DNA from 3 places in the Cytobacillus sp. FSL R7-0696 genome. Region 1 is predicted to be linked to each of the others. Evidence: a T-box and tRNA genes for the amino acid it is inferred to sense, from the RefSeq annotation. Region 1 holds a T-box; the other regions hold tRNA genes.
The links. A T-box is a leader RNA that pairs with one kind of tRNA and senses whether it is charged. The one in region 1 lies ahead of MKX29_RS15915 (valine--tRNA ligase), so its partner is inferred to be a tRNA-Val.
Positions count from the first base shown of each region.

Region 2: it encodes a tRNA-Val, which carries the amino acid that the T-box ahead of MKX29_RS15915 (valine--tRNA ligase) is inferred to sense. The anticodon was not compared.
Region 3: it encodes a tRNA-Val, which carries the amino acid that the T-box ahead of MKX29_RS15915 (valine--tRNA ligase) is inferred to sense. The anticodon was not compared.

Region 1 covers NZ_JBBOWA010000001.1:3,077,136-3,084,351, forward strand. Annotated here, with positions in the region: gene spoVID (stage VI sporulation protein D) at 1-704, shown strand, start outside; gene ysxE (spore coat protein YsxE) at 815-1,882, shown strand; T-box leader at 2,190-2,427, shown strand; gene MKX29_RS15915 (valine--tRNA ligase) at 2,504-5,149, shown strand; gene MKX29_RS15920 (bifunctional folylpolyglutamate synthase/dihydrofolate synthase) at 5,222-6,520, shown strand; gene MKX29_RS15925 (PilW family protein) at 6,648-7,216, opposite strand, start outside.
Region 2 covers NZ_JBBOWA010000001.1:2,529,070-2,536,285, forward strand. Annotated here, with positions in the region: rRNA gene MKX29_RS12930 (16S ribosomal RNA) at 1-1,426, shown strand, start outside; rRNA gene MKX29_RS12935 (23S ribosomal RNA) at 1,819-4,751, shown strand; rRNA gene rrf (5S ribosomal RNA) at 5,024-5,140, shown strand; tRNA gene MKX29_RS12945 (tRNA-Glu) at 5,171-5,245, shown strand; tRNA gene MKX29_RS12950 (tRNA-Val) at 5,250-5,325, shown strand; tRNA gene MKX29_RS12955 (tRNA-Thr) at 5,341-5,416, shown strand; tRNA gene MKX29_RS12960 (tRNA-Lys) at 5,431-5,506, shown strand; tRNA gene MKX29_RS12965 (tRNA-Leu) at 5,516-5,597, shown strand; tRNA gene MKX29_RS12970 (tRNA-Gly) at 5,619-5,693, shown strand; tRNA gene MKX29_RS12975 (tRNA-Arg) at 5,697-5,770, shown strand; tRNA gene MKX29_RS12980 (tRNA-Pro) at 5,779-5,855, shown strand; tRNA gene MKX29_RS12985 (tRNA-Ala) at 5,869-5,944, shown strand; tRNA gene MKX29_RS12990 (tRNA-Met) at 5,972-6,045, shown strand; tRNA gene MKX29_RS12995 (tRNA-Ser) at 6,062-6,154, shown strand; tRNA gene MKX29_RS13000 (tRNA-Met) at 6,169-6,242, shown strand; tRNA gene MKX29_RS13005 (tRNA-Asp) at 6,246-6,322, shown strand; tRNA gene MKX29_RS13010 (tRNA-Phe) at 6,342-6,417, shown strand; tRNA gene MKX29_RS13015 (tRNA-Tyr) at 6,431-6,514, shown strand; tRNA gene MKX29_RS13020 (tRNA-Trp) at 6,518-6,591, shown strand; tRNA gene MKX29_RS13025 (tRNA-His) at 6,598-6,673, shown strand; tRNA gene MKX29_RS13030 (tRNA-Gln) at 6,690-6,761, shown strand; tRNA gene MKX29_RS13035 (tRNA-Cys) at 6,766-6,836, shown strand; tRNA gene MKX29_RS13040 (tRNA-Leu) at 6,841-6,922, shown strand; tRNA gene MKX29_RS13045 (tRNA-Gly) at 6,940-7,010, shown strand; tRNA gene MKX29_RS13050 (tRNA-Ile) at 7,018-7,094, shown strand; tRNA gene MKX29_RS13055 (tRNA-Asn) at 7,105-7,179, shown strand; tRNA gene MKX29_RS13060 (tRNA-Arg) at 7,195-7,216, shown strand, end outside.
Region 3 covers NZ_JBBOWA010000001.1:2,769,250-2,776,465, forward strand. Annotated here, with positions in the region: rRNA gene MKX29_RS14410 (23S ribosomal RNA) at 1-1,240, shown strand, start outside; rRNA gene rrf (5S ribosomal RNA) at 1,552-1,668, shown strand; tRNA gene MKX29_RS14420 (tRNA-Val) at 1,678-1,753, shown strand; tRNA gene MKX29_RS14425 (tRNA-Thr) at 1,770-1,845, shown strand; tRNA gene MKX29_RS14430 (tRNA-Lys) at 1,860-1,935, shown strand; tRNA gene MKX29_RS14435 (tRNA-Leu) at 1,953-2,037, shown strand; tRNA gene MKX29_RS14440 (tRNA-Gly) at 2,050-2,124, shown strand; tRNA gene MKX29_RS14445 (tRNA-Leu) at 2,131-2,219, shown strand; tRNA gene MKX29_RS14450 (tRNA-Arg) at 2,235-2,308, shown strand; tRNA gene MKX29_RS14455 (tRNA-Pro) at 2,317-2,393, shown strand; tRNA gene MKX29_RS14460 (tRNA-Ala) at 2,416-2,491, shown strand; tRNA gene MKX29_RS14465 (tRNA-Met) at 2,517-2,593, shown strand; tRNA gene MKX29_RS14470 (tRNA-Ile) at 2,607-2,683, shown strand; tRNA gene MKX29_RS14475 (tRNA-Ser) at 2,690-2,782, shown strand; tRNA gene MKX29_RS14480 (tRNA-Met) at 2,796-2,869, shown strand; tRNA gene MKX29_RS14485 (tRNA-Asp) at 2,873-2,949, shown strand; tRNA gene MKX29_RS14490 (tRNA-Phe) at 2,969-3,041, shown strand; tRNA gene MKX29_RS14495 (tRNA-His) at 3,051-3,126, shown strand; tRNA gene MKX29_RS14500 (tRNA-Gly) at 3,129-3,199, shown strand; tRNA gene MKX29_RS14505 (tRNA-Ile) at 3,207-3,283, shown strand; tRNA gene MKX29_RS14510 (tRNA-Asn) at 3,294-3,368, shown strand; tRNA gene MKX29_RS14515 (tRNA-Ser) at 3,372-3,462, shown strand; tRNA gene MKX29_RS14520 (tRNA-Glu) at 3,466-3,537, shown strand; gene glgB (1,4-alpha-glucan branching enzyme) at 3,716-5,605, shown strand; gene MKX29_RS14530 (glucose-1-phosphate adenylyltransferase) at 5,598-6,740, shown strand; gene MKX29_RS14535 (sugar phosphate nucleotidyltransferase) at 6,778-7,216, shown strand, end outside.

The DNA of each region.
Region 1 (7,216 bases):
ATTTGACGATATCTGGTTTGTATGGTGACCAACAGCATGTGGCATATACTGAGGATGAGAATAACGTGCTTGAGCTTGATACGGTAGAACGTTCAACGGTTCAGGATCAAGAAGAAGAAGAAGAAGAAGACACCAGTCGTGAAGAAGAACAAACAGAAATTAACTTCTCCCTACCAGAGGAGAATGAAAAAGATGAAGATGTGTTTGTTGCTGAAGCGAAGCAGGAGCCAGAAGTGGTTGAAGAAGAACCGGTATTAAATCGATCCTTACCTATTCTTGAGCCTCAAGAAGAAGAACCCATTGATATGCCAGAGGTTTCTTTTATAGCTAATCGATATGAAGAGAAAAAGCAGGAAGCAGAAGAGATTTTTGAGGTTAAGCAAGTAGAAGAAACAAAACCAGTTCAAGAGCTTGAAGAAGTGACAGATGAGCTTGAATCCTCTTCAGAAGAAGTGAAACCACAAAAGAAAAAAGTAAAAGGCAAGAAAAGCATGAGTTTGACGGAATTTTTTGCTCGTAAAGAAGATGAAGAACAATTGACGAAGGTTAAGGTATGTATTGTCCAGCCTAATGATACGATTGATCTTATTTCAGAAAGATATGATGTGACACCACAAACATTAATGAGAGCCAATCAACTAGAATTGAATCAAGAAGTGCATGAAGGCCAAGTTTTATATATCCCTGTAGCTGTTACAAACTAGCGGGTAAGGGGGCACATTATGAGCAGATCTCCATCGGTCTGCTCGCATTTTTATCAGTGTCACTTGTTTACTTACACAGTTTAGGTAAGCGAGGAAAGAGAGTGGTCTAAGTGGCAAAGGAAAATAGATTAAAAAAATATGGTCCAATCTTAAAACACTATGCACTTGAGCCTAATTTCATCGAAAGTTTTGGTAGCGTTCAAAAAGTTTACTCTAGCAAAGGTGTTTTTTCTTTGAAAAAAATAAAAGCAAATCATGGTGCGGACTTCATACGTTATATTCAACAATTATACCAAATGGGGTACAACCGGATCGTCCCGATTTATCCGACGGTTGATGGTAGGTATGCCGTTTTACACAACCAAAAGCTGTATTATTTAATGCCTTGGCTACCTAATGAGATTAAAGAAGATCAATTTGAACGGCATCAACAAATGTTTAGAGAACTTGCTCGCTTGCATGTCTTAAGTACGAAAGAAGTGGAAGTTTCTAAGGAAGAACGTGAAGAGCATTATGAAAATACGTTACTAGAATGGGAAAAGCAGAGTGAATTTTTGGATGGTTTTATTGAAACATGTGAATCTAGGGAATATTTATCTCCTTATGAATTGATGTTTACACAATATTATAATGATATCGCTCAAGCGTTAACTTTCTCAACCAAGAAGTTAAAGGATTGGTACGAAAAAACGAAGGAAGAGGAAAAAGTTCGTACAGCTGTTATACATGGAAAAATTTCTACCGAACATTTCTTGTATGATGAGCGCGGATATGGCTATTTTTTGAATTTTGAAGAAGCGAAGAGAAGTTCACCTATGCATGATCTTCTTCCGTTCTTATCAAGGTCTTTAAAAACCTTTCCAAAGCGTGCCGACGATGCTGTCGATTGGATTTACACTTATTTTAAGCATTATCCGTTTAGAGAAGATGAAATGCTGTTATTTCAAAGTTATTTTGCTCATCCAGGGCCTGTCATTCGCGCAGCAGAAAAATATCATAATGGTAAGTCAAAAAAGAATGAAAGAAAGCATGTAGAGCATATACAAAGGCAATTTTGGTTATTAAAAAATACGGAATATGTGGCCATGAGAATTGATGAAATTGAGCGTCAGAAAAAACAAGCACAAGAAGCAGCTGAGAAAGCGAATGCAGAACAAGAAGGAGCCCAAAATGGATAAAAACTGGGCTCCTATATTCATTTTAAGAGAATCCAAATGAAAATTAAACGCCCTCTGTAAAAGCAAGGTCTATATCATAGAGTATACCTTTCTACCTCTCCTCGAAAGTTTACATTTAGGTTGTGGATTTCTCTTGCATCCTCATCCCGCGCATAATTGCCTCATACATAGGCAGGCTCAAAATAGGAGCAATTTTTTTACAGGTTTGTTCCCTTTTTTCATTATCATGTATATAATAAAAAAAATTGGTCATCCTTATTGACTATAGTGACTGTTTTTAGGTAGTATTACTTTATATTCAAACAAATGAAAAGCTTTGATAGGGAAGAGTACATTGGCGCTTTGCTTTAAGAGAGGAAAATCAATTGCTGTGAGATTTTCTAAGCGAACCCATTGGAAGGTCGCCCTGGAGCTTCTTTCGTGAACGTAGGTTCTATTATTAGCGAAAGACGGGAACGCCGTTATCCATTCGAGAGTCAATTACTAAAGTTTATGGTAATTGAAAAAAAGGTGGTACCGCGGAAGCAACTCCATTCGTCCTTTTTGTGACGAGTGGAGTTTTTTATTTTGCTTTTGTTTGATTGTTAACGATAAGCGAATGTGAGAAAGGATGAATAGGCGATGGAAGAGAATAATATCACGATGCCAACAAAATATGACCCTCAGTCTATTGAACAAGGTCGTTATGATTGGTGGTTAAAAGGAAAATATTTTGAGGCAAAAGATGATCCGGAGAAAAAACCTTATACTATTGTGATACCGCCACCAAATGTAACGGGAAGATTGCATCTTGGTCATGCATGGGATACAACGCTTCAAGATATTTTGACGAGAATGAAGCGCATGCAAGGCTATGATGTTCTGTGGTTACCTGGTATGGACCATGCAGGTATTGCTACTCAAGCAAAGGTTGAGCAAAAACTTCGTGAAGAAGGAAAAAGCCGTTATGATTTAGGTCGAGAAGCGTTTGTAGAAGAAACGTGGAAATGGACGAATGAATATAAAGGACATATTAGACAACAATGGTCTAAGCTTGGTCTCGGTCTAGATTATAACCGTGAACGCTTTACATTAGATGAAGGGTTATCAGATGCTGTACAAGAAGTCTTCGTTGCTTTATATAATAAAGGCTTGATTTATAGAGGCGAGTATATTATTAACTGGGACCCTTCTACTAAAACAGCTTTATCTGATATAGAAGTTATCCATAAAGATGTGCAAGGTGCGTTCTATCATATGCGCTATCCATTAACAGATGGTAGCGGCCATATTGAAATTGCGACAACAAGACCTGAAACGATGTTAGGTGATACAGCGGTTGCCGTTCACCCTAAAGATGAGCGTTATCAACATTTGATCGGTAAAACGGTGAAACTGCCTATAACTGGAAGAGAAATTCCGATTGTTGCAGATGATTATGTTGACATGGAATTTGGTTCAGGAGCAGTGAAAATTACACCAGCTCATGACCCGAATGACTTTGAAATTGGTAATCGTCATAACTTAACAAGAATTCTAGTAATGAATGAAGACGGGTCAATGAATGAGAATGCTGGCAAATATCAAGGGTTAGATCGTTTTGAATGCCGTAAACAAATCGTTAAAGATTTGCAAGAAGAAGGTATTCTTTTTGAAATTGAAGAGCATCTTCATTCTGTGGGTCATTCAGAACGTAGTGGGGCGGTTGTAGAACCTTATTTATCTACACAATGGTTTGTAAAAATGCAACCACTTGCGGATGCGTCGGTTGATTTGCAAAAGGGTGAAGATAAAGTCAACTTCGTTCCAGATCGTTTTGAAAATACGTATTTACGCTGGATGGAAAATATTCGTGATTGGTGTATTTCTCGTCAACTATGGTGGGGTCATCGCATCCCAGCTTGGTATCATAAGGAAACAGGTGAAGTATATGTAGGAACAGAAGCACCGAGTGATAGTGAGAACTGGAAACAAGATGAAGATGTGCTTGATACATGGTTTTCATCCGCGTTATGGCCATTCTCCACATTAGGTTGGCCGAATGAAGAAAGTGCTGATTTTAAACGCTATTATCCGACTGATGCGTTAGTAACCGGCTATGATATCATTTTCTTCTGGGTATCTAGAATGATTTTCCAAGGTATTGAATTTACTGGTGGTCGTCCATTTAAAGATGTACTTATTCATGGATTGGTTCGCGATGCGGAAGGTCGTAAGATGAGTAAGTCACTAGGTAATGGCGTTGATCCAATGGATGTAATTGAGAAATACGGTGCAGACTCCTTGCGCTATTTCTTATCAACAGGAAGCTCACCAGGCCAGGATCTGCGTTTCAGCTTTGAAAAAGTAGAATCTACGTGGAATTTTGCCAATAAAATATGGAACGCTTCTCGATTTGCCTTAATGAACATGAATGGATTAACTTATGATGAAATTGATTTAACCGGTGAAAAATCGGTTGCAGATAAATGGATTTTAACTCGCTTAAATGAAACAATTGAAACGGTAACAAGGTTGTCCGATCGTTATGAGTTTGGTGAAGTGGGCAGAATCCTCTATAACTTCATTTGGGATGATTTCTGTGACTGGTATATTGAAATGGCAAAACTGCCATTATACGGTGAAGATGAAGCAGCTAAACAGACAACAAGATCTGTTCTCGCTTATGTACTAGACCAAACAATGAGATTATTGCATCCATTCATGCCGTTTATTACAGAGGAAATCTGGCAAAACCTTCCTCATAAAGGAGAATCGATTACAGTTGCCTCTTGGCCGACTGTGAATGAAGAGCTTTCCGATAAGGCAGCAGCAGAAGAAATGAAACTGCTTGTAGAAATTATTCGTTCTGTACGTAATATTCGTGCAGAGGTAAACACACCATTGAGTAAGAAGATTGATATGCTCATCAAAACAAAAGATGAAAAAGTACAGAAGGTTTTAAGTAAAAATGTTGGTTATATTGAACGCTTCTGTAATCCTGAGCAATTAACCATTGCGATTGATGCAAAAGCACCTGATAAAGCGATGACAGCGATTGTTACTGGAGCAGAAATTATTCTGCCATTAGCAGGTTTAATTAATATTGATGAAGAAATTGCTCGTTTACAAAAAGAATGGGATAAGTTAAATAAAGAAGTAGAACGTGTTCAGAAAAAATTAAGCAATGAAGGTTTTATTAAGAAAGCACCTGAAAAAGTGATCGCTGAAGAAAAAGCGAAAGAACAAGATTATAGCGAAAAACGTTCAGCAGTTGAAGCAAGAATGAACGAATTAAAAGGTGAATAAGGTATAATAGGAGAGGAGGCGAAATATCGTCTCCTCTTATAATGGTTATATTAATAAAGGTGGCAGATAGAAATGTTTACAACATATGAAGAAGCAATTGGTTGGATTCATTCTCGTCTTCGTCTTGGGATCAAACCAGGATTACAAAGGATGGAATGGATGATGGAAAAGTTGAATCATCCAGAAAGAAGACTGAAGGTTATACATATAGGGGGAACGAATGGTAAAGGTTCGACACTAGCTTATATCCACTCAATCCTTGAAGCAGAAGGGATTATGGTAGGTACATTTACTTCTCCATATATAGAGCAATTCAATGAACGGATTACATTAGGCGGCAAGCCGATTTCTGATAAAGATATTGTCCAGCTAGTGAATGATATTTATCCGCTTGCAGTAGAGCTCGAAGGATCAGAACTAGGAGAGCCATCTGAATTTGAAATTATAACAACAATGGCGATTCATTATTTTGCCCATATTGAACCGGTTGATATTGCTTTGTTTGAAGTAGGATTAGGTGGCAGACTAGATTCAACAAATGTCCTTCATCCCCTATTATCTATCATTACAAATATCGGTCTTGATCACACAGCGATATTAGGTGATACGATTGAGAAGATTGCCTCTGAAAAAGCTGGGATTATAAAGCCTGGAACACCAATTATTACTGGTGTTAAGCAAGATGAGGCAGTGGCTGTTATCGAAAAGACAGCAAAAGAAAAACATGCAAAACTTTATCAAGCAAATAAGCAATTCCAAGCGGAGCATATCGTATCGACAGAAGTAGGTGAGTCCTTTTCTTTTCAGAATACATTTAGTCAAAGAGACTATTTAGAAATATCGATGCCAGGTGTTCATCAAGTAGAAAATGCCAGCTTGGCGTTGATGGCGATTGATTTTCTGAATCAATATTTTTCCTTTGTGATTTCAGAAGAAAGCATAGGGAGAGGCTTGAAGAAAACGTATTGGCCCGGTCGTTTTGAGCGCGTGGCAACAGGCCCACTAACGATTTTAGACGGAGCACATAATGAAGAAGGAATGGCTGCTGTTTGTGACGAATTAGAAAAGCGCTATCACGATCGTGATATTTATTTTATTTTTGCAGCATTAAAGGACAAACCACTGCAAGGCATGATTCAAAGAATGGAGGATTGTGCGAAAGCGATTACTTTTGTAGGGTTTGATTTCCCTCGTGCGGCAAAAGCTGAGGAACTGTCTGCAATCAGTCAAAAGAATCATCATTTAGTTACAGCTGATTGGCAAGAAGCAATAAAAGAAACGAAAGAAATGATGCGTGAAAATGATGTTTTAGTGATTACAGGTTCCCTATACTTTATTTCTGAAGTAAAGCGTTTTTTCGCTCATCAATAATGATTGGTTACGATGGATATTGCTCGTAGCCGTATAAGTAAAGGGCGTCAAATAGCTTTTAGAATCGCCCTTTACTTTTTAGTTGACCAACATGAATAGAGCAATTGGCGTTTTATCATTATGTGTCTTATTCAAGAGGGAAATCCTTTTCTTGAGCAAAAAAATCACTAATCGGGATATAGTTCACTGTTGTTCCCCCACTCATAAGGTAAACGCCATTTTTAGCAATGATACTACCATTAAATTCTCCTCCATAAAAGGTTACACTTCCATATGGAGCAAATACGACTCCGCTAAATCGTTCAATCCATTGACTTTGTGAACCGATATATACATCACCGGTAGCAATAATTACTGCTTTTGAAAAGGAGTTTATATAACGGTATTTTTCGTCAAGATATGGAGAAATGGTAATATCTCCTCCAAATAATTTCATATTTTCACTTTTTACTGAGGAACCATAGCCATTTGCTTCATACCATCCTGCTGGTTTGGTTTTAAGAAGAGGGTAAGAAGGGATGCTACAACTCGTTAACTTTTCTAAAGATGTTCCTTTTTGATAAGCGGATAAATTTATATTATTCGGATGATACAATTCTCCAACATATGTTGCTAAAGCGTAAGGAGAAAAGGATGGAGTCCAATCAACCGTCAAGTCTTGATGAGAAAAAAGCGCCTTCTCAAAGTAAGCATCTT
Region 2 (7,216 bases), 550 kb from region 1:
GCAACCTGCCTGTAAGACTGGGATAACTCCGGGAAACCGGGGCTAATACCGGATAATATCTATTTATACATATAATTAGATTGAAAGATGGTTCTGCTATCACTTACAGATGGGCCCGCGGCGCATTAGCTAGTTGGTGAGGTAACGGCTCACCAAGGCGACGATGCGTAGCCGACCTGAGAGGGTGATCGGCCACACTGGGACTGAGACACGGCCCAGACTCCTACGGGAGGCAGCAGTAGGGAATCTTCCGCAATGGACGAAAGTCTGACGGAGCAACGCCGCGTGAGTGATGAAGGTTTTCGGATCGTAAAACTCTGTTGTTAGGGAAGAACAAGTATCGGAGTAACTGCCGGTACCTTGACGGTACCTAACCAGAAAGCCACGGCTAACTACGTGCCAGCAGCCGCGGTAATACGTAGGTGGCAAGCGTTGTCCGGAATTATTGGGCGTAAAGCGCGCGCAGGCGGTTCTTTAAGTCTGATGTGAAAGCCCACGGCTCAACCGTGGAGGGTCATTGGAAACTGGGGAACTTGAGTGCAGAAGAGGAAAGTGGAATTCCAAGTGTAGCGGTGAAATGCGTAGAGATTTGGAGGAACACCAGTGGCGAAGGCGACTTTCTGGTCTGTAACTGACGCTGAGGCGCGAAAGCGTGGGGAGCAAACAGGATTAGATACCCTGGTAGTCCACGCCGTAAACGATGAGTGCTAAGTGTTAGAGGGTTTCCGCCCTTTAGTGCTGCAGCAAACGCATTAAGCACTCCGCCTGGGGAGTACGACCGCAAGGTTGAAACTCAAAGGAATTGACGGGGGCCCGCACAAGCGGTGGAGCATGTGGTTTAATTCGAAGCAACGCGAAGAACCTTACCAGGTCTTGACATCCTCTGACAATCCTAGAGATAGGACTTTCCCCTTCGGGGGACAGAGTGACAGGTGGTGCATGGTTGTCGTCAGCTCGTGTCGTGAGATGTTGGGTTAAGTCCCGCAACGAGCGCAACCCTTGATCTTAGTTGCCAGCATTCAGTTGGGCACTCTAAGGTGACTGCCGGTGACAAACCGGAGGAAGGTGGGGATGACGTCAAATCATCATGCCCCTTATGACCTGGGCTACACACGTGCTACAATGGATGGTACAAAGGGCTGCAAGACCGCGAGGTTTAGCCAATCCCATAAAACCATTCTCAGTTCGGATTGTAGGCTGCAACTCGCCTACATGAAGCCGGAATCGCTAGTAATCGCGGATCAGCATGCCGCGGTGAATACGTTCCCGGGCCTTGTACACACCGCCCGTCACACCACGAGAGTTTGTAACACCCGAAGTCGGTGGGGTAACCTTTTGGAGCCAGCCGCCTAAGGTGGGACAGATGATTGGGGTGAAGTCGTAACAAGGTAGCCGTATCGGAAGGTGCGGCTGGATCACCTCCTTTCTAAGGAATATACGGAATTAACTTGATGTTAGACTGTTCGTTCAGTTTTGAGAGTATAATCTCTCAAAATAAGATGAAAATAGCGAAGGATTCAAGGAAGCGTAAGCTGACGAGAATACCAAAGCTTACCATTCATTAATCGTTCTTTGAAAACTAGATAATGTAATGAAGAAGATTACCGAGTAATCGCCACCTTAGTTATTTTCTCTCTATTTAATAGTAATAGAGTAAAGATACTAAACTTTTTTAAGAAAACACAACCGTGAGGGTTGTGAGAAGCAAGCAGTTCAAGGAAGCGAGCGAGGAAACACCGGAGTGTGCGTCTTGTGCACATGAGGATGTTGACGAGTGAGCTGACGCCGAAATGCGTAGCTTATCGCAAGCCGAACAATGGTTAAGTTAATAAGGGCGCACGGTGAATGCCTTGGCACTAGGAGCCGATGAAGGACGGGACTAACACCGATATGCTTCGGGGAGCTGTAAGTAAGCTTTGATCCGGAGATTTCCGAATGGGGAAACCCCCTATCCGTTATGGGATAGGATCCATACCTGAATACATAGGGTATGGAAGGCAGACCCGGGGAACTGAAACATCTAAGTACCCGGAGGAAGAGAAAGCAAACGCGATTCCCTGAGTAGCGGCGAGCGAAACGGGATTAGCCCAAACCAAGAGGCTTGCCTCTTGGGGTTGTAGGACATTCTATACGGAGTTACAAAGGAACGAGATAGACGAAGAGGTCTGGAAAGGCCCGCCATAGGAGGTAAAAGCCCTGTAGTTGAAACTTCGTTCCCTCCAGAGTGGATCCTGAGTACGGCGGGACACGAGAAATCCCGTCGGAAGCAGGGAGGACCATCTCCCAAGGCTAAATACTCCCTAGTGACCGATAGTGAACCAGTACCGTGAGGGAAAGGTGAAAAGCACCCCGGAAGGGGAGTGAAAGAGATCCTGAAACCGTGTGCCTACAAGTAGTTAGAGCCCGTTAATGGGTGATAGCGTGCCTTTTGTAGAATGAACCGGCGAGTTACGATTACATGCGAGGTTAAGTTGGACAGACGGAGCCGTAGCGAAAGCGAGTCTGAATAGGGCGAATGAGTATGTGGTCGTAGACCCGAAACCAGGTGATCTACCCATGTCCAGGGTGAAGTCCAGGTAACACTGGATGGAGGCCCGAACCCACGTACGTTGAAAAGTGCGGGGATGAGGTGTGGGTAGCGGAGAAATTCCAATCGAACTTGGAGATAGCTGGTTCTCTCCGAAATAGCTTTAGGGCTAGCCTCATGCGTAAGAATCTTGGAGGTAGAGCACTGTTTGGACTAGGGGCCCTCATCGGGTTACCGAATTCAGACAAACTCCGAATGCCAAAGATTTATCCATGGGAGTCAGACTGCGAGTGATAAGATCCGTAGTCAAGAGGGAAACAGCCCAGACCACCAGCTAAGGTCCCAAAGTATACGTTAAGTGGAAAAGGATGTGGAGTTGCTTAGACAACCAGGATGTTGGCTTAGAAGCAGCCACCATTTAAAGAGTGCGTAATAGCTCACTGGTCGAGTGACTCCGCGCCGAAAATGTACCGGGGCTAAACGTATCACCGAAGCTGTGGATTGAACATCGTTGATGTTCAGTGGTAGGAGAGCGTTCTAAGGGCGTTGAAGCTAGACCGTAAGGACTGGTGGAGCGCTTAGAAGTGAGAATGCCGGTATGAGTAGCGAAAGATGGGTGAGAATCCCATCCACCGAATGCCTAAGGTTTCCTGAGGAAGGCTCGTCCGCTCAGGGTTAGTCGGGACCTAAGCCGAGGCTGAAAAGCGTAGGCGATGGACAACAGGTTGATATTCCTGTACCACCGTATTCTGTTTGAGTGATGGGGGGACGCAGGAGGATAGGGTAAGCGCACGATTGGATGTGCGTCTAAGCAGTTAGAGGGACCATGAGGCAAATCCCATGGTCATATACCTTGAGCTGTGATAGCGAGGGAAATTTAGTACCGAAGTTCTTGATTCCACACTGCCAAGAAAAGCCTCTAGCGAGGAATAAGGTGCCCGTACCGCAAACCGACACAGGTAGGCGAGGAGAGAATCCTAAGGTGAGCGAGAGAACTCTCGTTAAGGAACTCGGCAAAATGACCCCGTAACTTCGGGAGAAGGGGTGCTCATTAGGGTGTTAAAGCCTTGATGAGCCGCAGTGAATAGGCCCAGGCGACTGTTTAGCAAAAACACAGGTCTCTGCGAAGCCGCAAGGCGAAGTATAGGGGCTGACGCCTGCCCGGTGCTGGAAGGTTAAGAGGAGAGGTTAGCTCACGCGAAGCTTTGAATCGAAGCCCCAGTAAACGGCGGCCGTAACTATAACGGTCCTAAGGTAGCGAAATTCCTTGTCGGGTAAGTTCCGACCCGCACGAAAGGCGTAACGATCTGGGCACTGTCTCAACGAGAGACTCGGTGAAATTATAGTACCTGTGAAGATGCAGGTTACCCGCGACAGGACGGAAAGACCCCGTGGAGCTTTACTGTAGCCTGATATTGAATTTTGGTACAGCTTGTACAGGATAGGTAGGAGCCTTAGAAGCCGGAGCGCTAGCTTCGGTGGAGGCGTCGGTGGGATACTACCCTGGCTGTATTGAAATTCTAACCCACATCCCTTATCGGGATGGGAGACAGTGTCAGGTGGGCAGTTTGACTGGGGCGGTCGCCTCCTAAAGAGTAACGGAGGCGCCCAAAGGTTCCCTCAGAATGGTTGGAAATCATTCGTAGAGTGTAAAGGCACAAGGGAGCTTGACTGCGAGACCTACAAGTCGAGCAGGGACGAAAGTCGGGCTTAGTGATCCGGTGGTTCCGCATGGAAGGGCCATCGCTCAACGGATAAAAGCTACCCCGGGGATAACAGGCTTATCTCCCCCAAGAGTCCACATCGACGGGGAGGTTTGGCACCTCGATGTCGGCTCATCGCATCCTGGGGCTGTAGTCGGTCCCAAGGGTTGGGCTGTTCGCCCATTAAAGCGGTACGCGAGCTGGGTTCAGAACGTCGTGAGACAGTTCGGTCCCTATCCGTCGTGGGCGCAGGAAATTTGAGAGGAGCTGTCCTTAGTACGAGAGGACCGGGATGGACGCACCGCTGGTGTACCAGTTGTCTTGCCAAAGGCATCGCTGGGTAGCTATGTGCGGAAGGGATAAGTGCTGAAAGCATCTAAGCATGAAGCCCCCCTCGAGATGAGATTTCCCATAGCGCAAGCTAGTAAGATCCCTGAAAGATGATCAGGTTGATAGGTTAGAGGTGGAAGTGTGGCGACACATGTAGCTGACTAATACTAATCGATCGAGGACTTAACCAAAACGAAAAGCGAAAGCGCCTTGCACAGGTGCGACAAGCATAAGACGGATTTGACAGGAGGTTGTTCTTTAACCTCATGACAAATTTGACTTATGACCTCGAGCACCTAGGCGCTGTAGCTGGACAATTCGAAATGCGGGCGGCTACTAGCCGCCGCAGCTAGACAGCACTACGTAAGTAGTAGCCTACAGTACGCATTCAGGCGATTACTCAATAACAATCTTCTTCAACATTACCTAGTTTTGAGGGAACGATTCCCTTACAATTTTATAGTTCGGTGGCGATAGCGAGAAGGTCACACCCGTTCCCATACCGAACACGGAAGTTAAGCTTCTCAGCGCCGATGGTAGTTAGGGGCTGTCCCCTTGTGAGAGTAGGACGCTGCCGGGCAAACTACCCCATTTTTTGGGGTTATTTTTTGGCCCCTTGGTCAAGCGGTTAAGACACCGCCCTTTCACGGCGGTAACACGGGTTCGAATCCCGTAGGGGTCACCATTTTGGAGGATTAGCTCAGCTGGGAGAGCATCTGCCTTACAAGCAGAGGGTCGGCGGTTCGATCCCGTCATCCTCCACCATTTTTTTGTATATTTGCCGGCCTAGCTCAATTGGTAGAGCAACTGACTTGTAATCAGTAGGTTGGGGGTTCAAGTCCTCTGGCCGGCACCACTCGTGCTTTGTACGAGCCATTAGCTCAGTTGGTAGAGCATCTGACTTTTAATCAGAGGGTCGAAGGTTCGAGTCCTTCATGGCTCACCATTTAAATTTGCGGGTGTGGCGGAATTGGCAGACGCACCAGACTTAGGATCTGGCGCCGCAAGGCGTGGGGGTTCGACTCCCTTCACCCGCATTAGTTTTATAATGAATAGTTGCGGAAGTAGTTCAGTGGTAGAACATCACCTTGCCAAGGTGAGGGTCGCGGGTTCGAATCCCGTCTTCCGCTCCAGATGCGCCCGTAGCTCAATTGGATAGAGCGTTTGACTACGGATCAAAAGGTTAGGGGTTCGACTCCTCTCGGGCGCGCTTTATTTCGGGAAGTAGCTCAGCTTGGTAGAGCACTTGGTTTGGGACCAAGGGGTCGCAGGTTCGAATCCTGTCTTCCCGACCACGAATACTTTTTAGGGGCCTTAGCTCAGCTGGGAGAGCGCCTGCTTTGCACGCAGGAGGTCAGCGGTTCGATCCCGCTAGGCTCCACCAATTTAATTTTTATAAAATATATTTTATGGCGGTGTAGCTCAGCTGGCTAGAGCGTACGGTTCATACCCGTGAGGTCGGGGGTTCGATCCCCTCCGCCGCTATTGCTTTTTTATTAATGGAGGAATACCCAAGTCTGGCTGAAGGGATCGGTCTTGAAAACCGACAGGGGTGTTAAAGCCCGCGGGGGTTCGAATCCCTCTTCCTCCGCCATTAATATTTATTATCGCGGGGTGGAGCAGTCCGGTAGCTCGTCGGGCTCATAACCCGAAGGTCGCAGGTTCAAATCCTGCCCCCGCAATCTGGTCCGGTAGTTCAGTTGGTTAGAATGCCTGCCTGTCACGCAGGAGGTCGCGGGTTCGAGTCCCGTCCGGACCGCCATTTACATATTTATTATTTTGGCTCAGTAGCTCAGTCGGTAGAGCAAAGGACTGAAAATCCTTGTGTCGGCGGTTCGATTCCGTCCTGAGCCACCATTTATTCTTTTTTGGAGGGGTAGCGAAGTGGCTAAACGCGGCGGACTGTAAATCCGCTCCTTCGGGTTCGGCAGTTCGAATCTGCCCCCCTCCACCATCTAGGGGTATAGTTTAATGGTAAAACGAAGGTCTCCAAAACCTTTGATGTGGGTTCGATTCCTACTACCCCTGCCATTCATGGCGGTTGTGGCGAAGTGGTTAACGCATCGGATTGTGGTTCCGACATTCGTGGGTTCGATTCCCATCAGCCGCCCCATTTTTAAATATTTTGTTGGGCTATAGCCAAGTGGTAAGGCAACGGATTTTGATTCCGTCATTCGTAGGTTCGAACCCTACTAGCCCAGTTATGGCAGCATAGCCAAGTGGTAAGGCAGAGGTCTGCAAAACCTTTATCCCCGGTTCAAATCCGGGTGTTGCCTTTATGCCGGTGTGGCGGAATTGGCAGACGCGCACGACTCAAAATCGTGTTCCTTCGGGAGTGTCGGTTCGACCCCGACCACCGGTATGTTGAAGTTCTTAAATGCGGGTGTAGTTTAGTGGTAAAACCTCAGCCTTCCAAGCTGATGATGAGGGTTCGATTCCCTTCACCCGCTTAAATAGGGGCCTATAGCTCAGCTGGTTAGAGCGCACGCCTGATAAGCGTGAGGTCGATGGTTCGAGTCCATTTAGGCCCACCATTTATATTATTCCGCAGTAGCTCAGTGGTAGAGCATTCGGCTGTTAACCGAACGGTCGTAGGTTCGAATCCTACCTGCGGAGCCATACATATTTTAGTTTGCGCCTTTAGCTCAGCTGGATA
Region 3 (7,216 bases), 310 kb from region 1:
GAGCGAGAGAACTCTCGTTAAGGAACTCGGCAAAATGACCCCGTAACTTCGGGAGAAGGGGTGCTCATTAGGGTGTTAAAGCCTTGATGAGCCGCAGTGAATAGGCCCAGGCGACTGTTTAGCAAAAACACAGGTCTCTGCGAAGCCGCAAGGCGAAGTATAGGGGCTGACGCCTGCCCGGTGCTGGAAGGTTAAGAGGAGAGGTTAGCTCACGCGAAGCTTTGAATCGAAGCCCCAGTAAACGGCGGCCGTAACTATAACGGTCCTAAGGTAGCGAAATTCCTTGTCGGGTAAGTTCCGACCCGCACGAAAGGCGTAACGATCTGGGCACTGTCTCAACGAGAGACTCGGTGAAATTATAGTACCTGTGAAGATGCAGGTTACCCGCGACAGGACGGAAAGACCCCGTGGAGCTTTACTGTAGCCTGATATTGAATTTTGGTACAGCTTGTACAGGATAGGTAGGAGCCTTAGAAGCCGGAGCGCTAGCTTCGGTGGAGGCGTCGGTGGGATACTACCCTGGCTGTATTGAAATTCTAACCCACATCCCTTATCGGGATGGGAGACAGTGTCAGGTGGGCAGTTTGACTGGGGCGGTCGCCTCCTAAAGAGTAACGGAGGCGCCCAAAGGTTCCCTCAGAATGGTTGGAAATCATTCGTAGAGTGTAAAGGCACAAGGGAGCTTGACTGCGAGACCTACAAGTCGAGCAGGGACGAAAGTCGGGCTTAGTGATCCGGTGGTTCCGCATGGAAGGGCCATCGCTCAACGGATAAAAGCTACCCCGGGGATAACAGGCTTATCTCCCCCAAGAGTCCACATCGACGGGGAGGTTTGGCACCTCGATGTCGGCTCATCGCATCCTGGGGCTGTAGTCGGTCCCAAGGGTTGGGCTGTTCGCCCATTAAAGCGGTACGCGAGCTGGGTTCAGAACGTCGTGAGACAGTTCGGTCCCTATCCGTCGTGGGCGCAGGAAATTTGAGAGGAGCTGTCCTTAGTACGAGAGGACCGGGATGGACGCACCGCTGGTGTACCAGTTGTCTTGCCAAAGGCATCGCTGGGTAGCTATGTGCGGAAGGGATAAGTGCTGAAAGCATCTAAGCATGAAGCCCCCCTCGAGATGAGATTTCCCATAGCGCAAGCTAGTAAGATCCCTGAAAGATGATCAGGTTGATAGGTTAGAGGTGGAAGTGTGGCGACACATGCAGCTGACTAATACTAATCGATCGAGGACTTAACCAAAAACGAAAAGCGAAAGCGCCTTGCACAGGTGCGACAAGCATAAGGCAGATTTGACAGGAGGTTGTTCTTTAACCTCATGACAGATTTGACTTATGACCTCGAGCACCTAGGCGCTGTAGCTAGACAATACGAAATGCGGGCGGCTCCAAGCCGCCGCAGCTAGACAGCACTACTTATGTAGTACGTCAGCACGCATTCAGGCGATTACTCAAAATAATCTTCTTCAACATTACCTAGTTTTCAGAGAATGATTTAAAATTTCTCTTGAAATTTTCATAAAAGACGTTATAATAATAAATGTCTTTAAAAAGTCCGGTGGCGATAGCGAGAAGGTCACACCCGTTCCCATACCGAACACGGAAGTTAAGCTTCTCAGCGCCGATGGTAGTTAGGGGCTGTCCCCTTGTGAGAGTAGGACGTTGCCGGGCATACATATTGGAGGATTAGCTCAGCTGGGAGAGCATCTGCCTTACAAGCAGAGGGTCGGCGGTTCGATCCCGTCATCCTCCACCATTTTTTGTGTGTATTTGCCGGCCTAGCTCAATTGGTAGAGCAACTGACTTGTAATCAGTAGGTTGGGGGTTCAAGTCCTCTGGCCGGCACCACTCGTGCTTTGTACGAGCCATTAGCTCAGTTGGTAGAGCATCTGACTTTTAATCAGAGGGTCGAAGGTTCGAGTCCTTCATGGCTCACCATTTGATCATCTTAATATGCGGGTGTGGCGGAATTGGCAGACGCACCAGACTTAGGATCTGGCGCCGCAAGGCGTGGGGGTTCGACTCCCTTCACCCGCACCATTTTAAATATTTGCGGAAGTAGTTCAGTGGTAGAACATCACCTTGCCAAGGTGAGGGTCGCGGGTTCGAATCCCGTCTTCCGCTCCAATATGTGCCGGGGTGGCGGAACTGGCAGACGCACAGGACTTAAAATCCTGCGGTAGGTGACTACCGTACCGGTTCGATTCCGGTCCTCGGCACCATTCTTTTAAAATTAAGCGCCCGTAGCTCAATTGGATAGAGCGTTTGACTACGGATCAAAAGGTTAGGGGTTCGACTCCTCTCGGGCGCGTTATGTTTCGGGAAGTAGCTCAGCTTGGTAGAGCACTTGGTTTGGGACCAAGGGGTCGCAGGTTCGAATCCTGTCTTCCCGACCACTAGATATACATATTTATTTTAGGGGCCTTAGCTCAGCTGGGAGAGCGCCTGCTTTGCACGCAGGAGGTCAGCGGTTCGATCCCGCTAGGCTCCACCAATTAATTTTATACAATATATTCTATGGCGGTGTAGCTCAGCTGGCTAGAGCGTACGGTTCATACCCGTGAGGTCGGGGGTTCGATCCCCTCCGCCGCTACCATAGATAGAATGATGGACCTTTAGCTCAGCTGGTTAGAGCAGACGGCTCATAACCGTCCGGTCGTAGGTTCGAGTCCTACAAGGTCCACCATTATTCGGAGGAATACCCAAGTCTGGCTGAAGGGATCGGTCTTGAAAACCGACAGGGGTGTTAAAGCCCGCGGGGGTTCGAATCCCTCTTCCTCCGCCATTCATATTATTATCGCGGGGTGGAGCAGTCCGGTAGCTCGTCGGGCTCATAACCCGAAGGTCGCAGGTTCAAATCCTGCCCCCGCAATCTGGTCCGGTAGTTCAGTTGGTTAGAATGCCTGCCTGTCACGCAGGAGGTCGCGGGTTCGAGTCCCGTCCGGACCGCCATTTACATATTTATTATTTTGGCTCAGTAGCTCAGTCGGTAGAGCAAAGGACTGAAAATCCTTGTGTCGGCGGTTCGATTCCGTCCTGAGCCATTTTTTATGGCGGTTGTGGCGAAGTGGTTAACGCATCGGATTGTGGTTCCGACATTCGTGGGTTCGATTCCCATCAGCCGCCCCATTGCGGGTGTAGTTTAGTGGTAAAACCTCAGCCTTCCAAGCTGATGATGAGGGTTCGATTCCCTTCACCCGCTTAAATAGGGGCCTATAGCTCAGCTGGTTAGAGCGCACGCCTGATAAGCGTGAGGTCGATGGTTCGAGTCCATTTAGGCCCACCATTTATATTATTCCGCAGTAGCTCAGTGGTAGAGCATTCGGCTGTTAACCGAACGGTCGTAGGTTCGAATCCTACCTGCGGAGCCATATGGAGAAGTACTCAAGTGGCTGAAGAGGCGCCCCTGCTAAGGGTGTAGGTCGGGCAACCGGCGCGAGGGTTCAAATCCCTCCTTCTCCGCCAGTTGGCCCCTTGGTCAAGCGGTTAAGACACCGCCCTTTCACGGCGGTAACACGGGTTCGAATCCCGTAGGGGTCATAAAAAAGAAGCTGTCAACATAAGTTGACAGCTTCTTTTTTATGTGGCTAACACTTTTGGATGTTATATTATCTGTCATTAGATGTCAAAATAATTTGAAAATTAACAAGGGATTTTTATACTTAAGACGAATTAATTAAGAAAGAGTAATGTAATACAAGGAGTGGAATGAATTAGAATGAATACAACTGCATACCCCACTGAATTCGAAATGCACTTGTTTCATGAAGGAAGCTTATTTAAGGCATACGAACTGTTTGGATCACACCGTCATAAAGAAGGAGATAATTGGGTTACTTGCTTTACTATCTATGCTCCACATGCCTCCTCAATATCATTAGTTGGCTCTTTTAATCATTGGAATGGCGAAGGTTTTTCATTGGAAAAAGTAAATAATGAGGGGATATGGACAATTCAGCTAGATGGAGATTTAACAGGAGAAATTTATAAATATGCAATTAAGAACAAGGATGAACAAACTTTTTTAAAGGCTGATCCTTTTGCTTTTTGTTCAGAATTACGACCCAGAACTGCTTCGATTGTCTATTCTTTAGAAGATTACAAATGGAAGGACCAAGGCTGGCAAAAGGAAAAACAACAAAGGAAAGCATTTTCAGAACCTATGATGATATATGAGATGCATCTAGGTACATGGAAAAAGAGGAATGGCCTTTTATTGACATACAGTGAACTAGCAGAAGAAATCATTCCTTACGTAAAGGAGCATGGTTTTACACATATTGAATTGATGCCTATAATTGAACACCCTTATGATCGTTCATGGGGGTATCAAGGAACAGGCTATTATTCGGCTACGAGTAGATATGGTGAACCAAAAGATTTAATGTTTTTTATCGATCAATGCCATCAAAATAATATTGGTGTTATTTTAGATTGGGTACCAGGACATTTCTGTAAAGATCAACATGGGCTATATTGTTTAGATGGTGAATATGTTTATGAATACGAAACAGAAGCTGATAGGGAAAATTTTGTTTGGGGTACAGCTAATTTTAATTTAAGTAAAACAGAGGTTCATAGTTTCCTCATATCCAATGCTATTTTTTGGATGGAAAAATACCATGTCGATGGATTTAGAATTGATGCAGTATCAAATATTATTTTTTGGCCTAATAACGAGAAGAGGGAAAATCCATTTGGTATTCAATTTTTACAGAAATTAAATAAAGCTGTGTTTGCTTATGATCCCTCTATCTTGATGATGGCAGAGGATTCTACTGATTGGCCCCAAGTAACGGCTCCTGTTCACTATGGCGGATTAGGTTTCAGTTATAAATGGAATATGGGGTGGATGAATGATGTATTATCTTATATGGAGAAAGCCCCAGGTGAACGACAATACCACCATAATAAAATGACTTTTTCTTTAATGTATGCATACTCCGAAAATTTTCTCTTACCGTTATCACATGATGAGGTTGTCCATGGGAAGAAATCCCTGCTAGACAAGATGCCAGGAGATTATTGGCAAAAATTTGCCCAATATCGTTTGCTCTTAGGTTTTATGATGACACATCCAGGTAAAAAGCTGTTATTTATGGGGTTTGAGCTAGGACAATTTGCCGAGTGGAAAGATGAAGAACAGTTGGATTGGCACTTACTTCAGTATGAAATGCATGCAAAAACGAATCATTATGTGAAGAAGTTAATAAAGTTATATAAGAGATCTAAATCATTATATGAATGGGACCACAGATCAGAAGGTTTTGAGTGGATTGATGCTAATAACCATCAGCAATCCATTTTTTCATTTATTCGTAAAGGAGTAGAAGAAGAAGAAATATTAATTGTTGTATGTAACTTTTCCCCTCAAGTATATATGAATTTTCGAATGGGTGTTCCTAAAAATGGGAGTTATAGAGAAGTGTTTAATAGTGATAATCATGAATTTGGTGGCTCTCATTGTATTAATAAACGAGTATTAAATACAAAAAAACAATCCTACCATGGAAAACCATACAGCATCGAAATGACGATACCACCATTCGGTATTTCAGTTTTACGTCCTGTTAGAAAAAGAAAAAGGAGTGATGTTGTAAATGGCTAACAAGAAATGTGTAGCGATGCTGCTTGCTGGAGGTAAAGGAAGCCGCCTTAATTCTTTGACGAAGGAGCTTGCTAAACCAGCTGTCCCTTTTGGAGGTAAATACCGCATCATCGATTTTACACTTAGTAATTGTACAAATTCAGGTATCGATACAGTCGGTGTACTAACACAATATCAACCGCTAATACTCAATTCATATATTGGCATAGGAAGCGCATGGGATTTGGATAGAAGAAATGGCGGTGTGACAGTACTTCCCCCTTACAGTGAATCTTCTGAAGTCAAATGGTATACAGGTACGGCAAGTGCTATCTATCAAAATATCAATTATTTAGAGCAACATAACCCCGAATATGTATTAATTTTATCAGGTGACCATATTTACAAAATGAACTATGACTTAATGCTAGATTACCATATTAGTAAAGGAGCTGATGCGACAATCTCTGTTATAGAGGTCCCGTGGCATGAAACAAATCGTTTTGGTATTATGAATACTTCTTTAGATATGAGAATAGAAGATTTTGAAGAAAAACCTGAGCAAGCAAAGAATAATTTAGCATCAATGGGCATTTATATCTTTAAATGGTCAGTACTAAATGAGTTTTTACAAAAGGATAATCAAAATAAGGACTCAAGCCATGATTTTGGAAAAGATATTATTCCTGAGATGTTGAAGTTAAATAAGAAACTTTATGCCTATCCTTTTAATGGTTATTGGAAAGACGTCGGTACAGTTCAAAGTCTATGGGAAGCTAATATGGATTTATTAGATGAAAATTGTGAGTTAAATCTTTTTGATCAAGACTGGAGAATTTACTCAGTTAATCCTAACCATCCTCCACAATATATTTCTCCACAAGCAAAGGTCAAACAATCTTTAGTAAATGAAGGATGTACGATTGAAGGCGAGGTAATCAAATCAGTTCTCTTTCAAGGTGTAGCGATTGATAAAGGGTCTGTTATTAAAGAATCAGTAGTTATGCCAAATACAAGGATTGGTAAGAATGTCATATTAGAAAAGGTCATTGTCCCTTCAAATATAGTTATACCAGATGGGACAGTAATTAAAGAAAGAAAAGAAACAAGTGAAGCATTGTTAATCACGCCAGAAAGTATTTGTCATTTTGCATAAATGTAGAACCGTATGATTTTTACTGGGGGGATATTGATTGAATAATCGTTTATTAGGAGTCATTGATGCGACAACTTATCATAAGGGACTGGATGAGTTAACCCTTCATCGTTCTTTAGCTGCTGTTCCTTTTGCTGGAAGATATAGACTAATAGATTTTATTCTCTCTAATATGGTCAATTCAGGAATAGAGAGTGTGGCGATTTTTCCGAAATATCAATACCGATCTTTGATGGATCATCTAGGATCGGGGAAGAACTGGGATTTAGATAGAAAAAGAGATGGTCTTTTCTTCTTCCCATCACCGATGATTGATAGTTCAAATAGTGGGATTGGTTCATTTAATCATTTTGTTGCTAACATTGATTATTTTTATCGTAGTTCACAAGATTATGCATTAATTGCTAATTGCTATACCGTTTGTAATATTGATTTCTCACCAGTTTTACAGCGGCATATTCAATCTGGCTGTGATA